Regions from separate parts of the Gardnerella piotii genome, predicted to be linked through region 2. Evidence: riboswitches for the same ligand, from Rfam matches in the RefSeq annotation. Region 2 holds a riboswitch; the other holds the start of a gene.
The links. A riboswitch is a leader RNA that binds a small molecule or an ion and turns the genes downstream of it on or off. The one in region 2 is predicted to bind thiamine pyrophosphate.
Positions count from the first base shown of each region.

Region 1: linked by a shared signal. The riboswitch ahead of ACPEIW_RS04095 (ABC transporter permease) and the one ahead of ACPEIW_RS04675 (ATP-binding cassette domain-containing protein) in region 2 are both predicted to bind thiamine pyrophosphate.

Region 1 covers NZ_CP187450.1:982,183-985,351, forward strand. Annotated here, with positions in the region: gene eno (phosphopyruvate hydratase) at 117-1,412, opposite strand; TPP riboswitch at 1,560-1,666, shown strand; gene ACPEIW_RS04095 (ABC transporter permease) at 1,677-2,465, shown strand; gene ACPEIW_RS04100 (ABC transporter substrate-binding protein) at 2,496-3,169, shown strand, end outside.
Region 2 covers NZ_CP187450.1:1,136,068-1,139,236, forward strand. Annotated here, with positions in the region: gene ACPEIW_RS04675 (ATP-binding cassette domain-containing protein) at 1-1,990, opposite strand, end outside; TPP riboswitch at 2,217-2,319, opposite strand; gene ACPEIW_RS04680 (dipeptidase) at 2,399-3,169, opposite strand, start outside.

The DNA.
Region 1 (3,169 bases), 150 kb from region 2:
AAAAAATCGCTAAAATATACGAAAAACGGCCAATCGCACGAATGCGACTGGCCGAATTATGCTACAGTCTAGATCTTAAACAAGACTTACGTAGAACTTATAAAAGCTCTAGCATATTACTTCATATACTTCTTGCAAGCCTTGAATGCGCTGTAACCAGCATACTGAGCAGTAGAACCAAGCTCTTCTTCAATCTCAAGCAAGCGGTTGTACTTAGCAATACGCTCGCCACGAGCAGGAGCACCAGTCTTGATTTGGCCAGTGTTCTTAGCAACAGCAAGATCAGAAATGGTGGTATCTGGGGTTTCGCCAGAACGGTGAGAAACCATGGAAGTGAAACCATTCTTGGTTGCAAGCTCAATAGCGTCGAGAGTCTCGGTAACGGAACCAATCTGGTTCAACTTTACGAGCAAGGAGTTAGCTGCTCCAAGCTCAATGCCCTTAGCCAAACGCTTTGGATTAGTAACGAGCAAGTCGTCACCAACGAATTGCAAACGATCGCCAAGACGCTTGGTGATTGCTGCCCAATCATCCCAGCCTTCTTCCTGGAATGGATCTTCGATAGAAACGATTGGATACTCGTTAATGAGCTTCTCGTAGTAATCAAGCATGTAAGCAGATTCGCGCTCTTCGCCGTCGAAACGATACTTGCCAGTTTCCTTGTTGTAGAACTCAGAAGAAGCAACGTCGAGGGAAATACCAATCTGCTTGCCTGGCTCGTAACCAGCAGCTTCGATTGCATCCATAATGTACTTCAAAGAATCTTCGTTGGACTTCATCTTTGGAGCGAAGCCACCTTCGTCGCCAAGACCAGTAGCCAAGCCTTCCTTCTTCAAAACGTTCTTTAAGGTGTGATAAACCTCAACGCCAGCACGCAAAGCGTCGCTATAAGTAGCAAAGCCGTATGGAGAAATCATGTATTCCTGAATATCGGTTGCAAAATCAGCGTGAGCACCACCGTTCATAATGTTCATGTTTGGAACTGGAAGAATGTGGCCATTTGTACCGCCAATGTAGCGATACAAAGGAAGCTCAGCAGACTCAGCAGCAGCATAAAGAGCAGCAAGAGAAACGCCAAGAATAGCGTTTGCGCCAAGCTTGCCCTTGTTTGGAGTGCCATCAAGCTCGATCATTGTTTCATCAAGAGCGCGCTGATCAGAGGCATCCATGCCAATAACCTTTGGAGCGATTACTTCGTTAACAGCCTTAACTGCTTCCAAAGTACCCTTGCCTTGATAGCGAGACTTATCGCCATCGCGACGCTCCCAAGCTTCTGCCTCACCAGTTGAAGCACCAGAAGGAACTAAACCAATTCCTTGAGCGCCATCTTCGGTCTCCAAATAAACCTGAACAGTAGGATTTCCACGAGAATCCAAAATTTCGCGTGCATATACGCTTTCAATAGCTGCCACAACTACTCCTTATTTATCTGTTGGTTGTGTAACATATTTAAGATTAATGCGTTTTATGGACGTTATTTCGCAGCGTAAGTCGTTAAGCATACAAGACTATATAATCCAAGCTTTTGTTAATTTGTCCACACCTTTGTACAATAATAACAAACTGACACGGGGTGCAATTATTTGCTTGATTGTAATTGCTGAGATTATACCCGTCGAACCTGATATAGCTAGTACTATCGAAGGGAATGTCGAATGGTTAGCCATTGTAAGAGCATGCTAAAAAATGCATCTTCTTCACTACGTTTATGTGTGCCATGGCTTTCCACACTTGTCATACTTATTGGATGGTTTTTAGCTACACTTGGGCCTAAAGAGACTAGGCACATTCCATCACCTGCAGAAGTAATTAACGCTTTTCAAGAATTAAACTCAGAAGGTTTAATTTGGCCTTCGTTGGGAATTAGTTTTACAAGAGTTATTGCAGGATTATGTTTAGGAATGATAATTGCAGTTCCAGCAGGAGTTATTTCTGGTAGCACAAAGCTGGGCGACATTATTATTAACAAGCCTGGCCACATGCTACGGTCTGTTCCTTTTACTGCACTAGCACCTTTGCTTATTATTTTATTAGGCATTGGTGAGACTATGAAAATAGCTCTTATTGCTATAGGCGTATTTGGAACGTTCTACGTAAATATGAGGGATGGAGTTCGTAATATTGATCCCAAACTCTTGGAATTAGCTCGCGCATACAAAGTAAATAGCAAAACAGTATTTTTCACAATTCTTCTTCGAGGAGCGCTACCTAACTTTATGACTGCTTTACGCTTTGCAATATCAGTGTCTTGGGTGGCATTGGTAACGTGTGAAACAGTCAACGCTTCAAAAGGAATTGGATATGTTCTTGCAAGATCACAAGAATTTTACAGACCAGATCAAATGCTGCTATGCATAGTTTTATACGCGATTGCAGGTCTACTTTCTGAAGGAATTGCAACACTTTTAGAAAAAATTTGCATGCCTGAGCGACGTTCATCCATCGTTAAAATCAAACAGAACTAAGAATATTAGCAAAATAATTAGGAGAATAAAATGGCTAAATTCGCATTATCTACAACAAGCAAGCGAGCATTAGCAGCTTTCTGCGCGCTTTGCACAGCAATCACCCTAGCATCATGCGGAAGCTCCAACAGCAAAACACAAGCATCATCCGCAAAATCTTCCACAAATACTACTAAGCAAGTAAAAGAAGATACTGGAACTTTAAGAGTAGCATACTTGACTTCTGCAAATTATTTAACAACTCTTTCAAATAATACAAAGATGGCAGATAAGATCTTTGGCAAGGCAAAGGTTACATTTAGCGGACCATATGTTCCTCCAGAAGCAAACACTGCAGTAACTTCTGGAAACGCAGACGTAACAACCACAGGATCTGGCCATTTTATTCATTTTATCTCCAAAGGCCAGCCATGGGTTGCTTATGCTATTAACTATTACAATGGAAACGCTCAAGGAATCGTAGCAGCACCAAATAGCGGAATCAAATCGCTTAAAGACTTGTACGGAAAGAAGATTGGAATTATTGCTAAAGGTGGAAGTGGAGATTATATAATTCACAAAGCTTTTGAAAAAGCAGGACTTGACCCATCCAAGGTTCAAGAAGTAGAGATGAGTCCGAAGAACTTCCATGCAGCATTCACAACTGGTCAAGTTGATGCATTAGCAACCTTCGATCAGAACTTTGCTGCAGCTCTTGCAACTCC
Region 2 (3,169 bases):
TCGAAGAAAGCCAATCAAGAGTAAACAGCAAAGGAATGGAAAGCATAAAAGCTCCAAGCATGCGGTAAACAGGATTTAGCGATGCCAAAAATGGCGAGCAACTTGCGGCTCTTTCTTTCTCATCACGCTTATTTACAGCGCTAACTTTTATTCGAGAAATATTCGTTGAATTAGTTGTAGAAGACAAGCTTTGCGATGATTCTAAATCTTCTTTTGCTTGCGATTCTTGTAAATCTGATAAATCTCCAGAATCACTATTCTTAGCATTGTTAACTGGCAAAAGTTCAACCAAACGCGCGCCCAGAGCGTCTACTAGCTCTTTATCGTGAGTAACAACAATAACACTAACGCCGTCTGCTCTAAGACTTGCAATCAGCTTTATAATTTGCATCCACGTTTTTCGATCTTGGCCAAAAGTTGGCTCATCTAAAATCAAAACCCTTGGAGCTGCAGCCAAAGATGCAGCAACTGTAAGCCTGCGCTTTTCTCCTCCAGAAAGCGTGTACGGATTGGCGTTGGCATATCTGCCTAATCTGAATCGCTCTAGCAATTCTTTAGCTTTTGCTCGAGCATCCTCTTCGCTCATGCCTGTTCTAATAGGGCCTAACATAACCTCTTCTAAAACAGTTCCGCAAGCAAATTGGTGTTCTGGATTTTGGAAAACATACGATATTCTTTTAGCGAGTTCAGTTGACTTCCACTTTATAGGATCACTTGAGTCTAAATCTTTACAAAGTTCCTCGCTTGCTACAACTTCGCCTTCTATTGACGGAATTAATCCTGCCAAAGTTAGAGACAAAGTTGATTTTCCAGCACCATTTGCGCCAACCAAAGCCGTTATTTGGCCAGAATTAAATTCAAGATTAATGTTTTTAGCTATTGGAGTATCCGTATGACTAATCGCAAGGTTTTTTGTAGATAAAACTACTTTCCCATCTCCTACAGAAGGATCACAATCAGGCTCTCCTTCAACATGAATCCTGCCTATATTGCGATTTTTTGAATCCTTATACTTATCCGGGAGCCATATTCCAAGATTTTCAAAATCAAGATCCTTGCGATTAAACACCTCGTCTGGAGTTCCGTCGGCTACGATTACTGTTTTAGCACTCTCGTCTCTTGCAATATCGTCATCGTGAACAAAGTTTTTGCTATCTTCGCTATTACTATTACCGCTATTACCGCTATTTTCAAGCCCCAAAACAATTACTCGGTCAATTAAATCAATCCAAGGCTGCGCATGATGTTCAACAAGAACCATGGTTGCATGAGTATCGTCAAGCACTTTTCCAACTGCTGAAACAATTTGCTCAACGCCGTCTGGATCCAGATTTGCTGTAGGCTCGTCTAAAAGAAGAACACTAGGCTTCATTGCCAACGCACCAGCAAGAGCCAATCGCTGCATTTGACCACCGCTTAAATGTGCAGTAGAGCGATGAAGTTGCAAGCCATCTAAGCCAACCTCTTTAAGACTTTCGTCAACAATATTCCAAATCTCTTTACGCGGAACATTCATGTTTTCTGGACCAAACGCAACGTTATCTCCTAAACGTTGAAAAATCGCTTGAGATTCTGGGTCTTGTAAAACTAAACCAACGCGTCCGCGAGCCTTATGAACTGGTACATCGTCTACAAATACTGCGCCTTCACTCACTCCGCCATCTTCGTCTTCAACTAAAACATTATGCGAAGAAGAGTTACTATTTTTATCGTTTGAATCACTTTTAAGAATAATATCGCTGCCGATTAATCCAGCAGCACCTTCAAGAATAGTGGACTTGCCTATGCCCGATGCTCCTAATAGCAATACTCTCTGCCCTGCTTCAATAGTCAGGTTCAAACCACGAACAGCAAACGCTTTGCGAGAGGCATGACGATAACCCCAATTCTCAAAACGCAACTTAGCAGCACTAAAAGCCGATGGAAGGAAAGTTTCAGCTTTGTACTGGTTAGCATTGTTCAAAACCTGCGTTTTATATGCATCGGGCATAGCAAATCCTTTATGGCAATGATTTTATTTAATTATTTATTAAATTATTTTTAGGATTATTAGACTTTACTATAGATTTTTAGAATCTTAACAAATCTTAGAATCTTAGCAAATCCTACAATCCCAAAACGCCTACTTGCTTAGAAAAATCTAAACAGCATACAGCATTTAATTGCTATATGCATAGAAGACGCTTGTTGACATGATTGTGCCTTTTTACTTTTAGGCACGGGAAAAACAGATCTCCGTGCGCCAGTATTACCTGGATTCACGTTCAAGCGGTTTCTCTCAGCTTTACGAATTAACGCAAAGCACCCGTGTCTAGTGAAAATTTTACGGCATTGTGTAGACTCGCGCACAAAATCAACATGTTCGCGCGCTTTTATGCGCGAGTTATAACTTACAACACTACTTCCCTAAACGACTAAGAAGCAAAGCTTCCGTTACAATATTTGACTTCAAGCCAGAAAGAGAAATCGACTCATTTGGGCTGTGAGCATTAGACTTTGGATCTTCTGGACCCGTAACTAAAACTTGAGCTTTAGGGAAGATTCGTTGCAATTCTGGAATAAATGGAATCGAACCACCTTCGCCCTTATTAATAGGATCCACACCAAAAGCGTCTTTCATAGATGCGAGCGCATCTTTAGTTGCAACAGCATTTGGATCCATAGCCCAACCCATGCCATTATCTAAAGGATCTACAGTTACTTGCGCGCCAAACGGTGCATTTTTAATCAAAAAGTCACTCAATGCTTTTTGTGCTTCCTCTGGACGCTGGCAAGGCGCAGTTCTAAGCGAAAGTCGCAAGCGTGTCTCGTGAGCAATAACGTTAAAGCTTTCCTCTACTGGATGAGCGTCCATTCCAATAACAGTCAAACTTGGCTTAGTCCACATTCGTGCAGCCAAAGATCCAGTTCCTGCAAGCTTGTATGAATCAACTACAGAAGAATCGGCTCTAACTTGAGTCTCATCTAAATCGCGTTGCAATCCACCAACAGGCTCTTGCGATTCAACTCCAGGAACATCTAAATCGCCGTCTTTGTTGTAAAGAGAAGCAACAAGCATTGAAGCAAGCGTGTATGCGTCTAAAATAGGGCCACCAAATTGACCAGAGTGAACTTGATGATCAAGAACCTTAACCTTAACGTCTACAGTAGTGTTTCCGCGCAAGCTAGT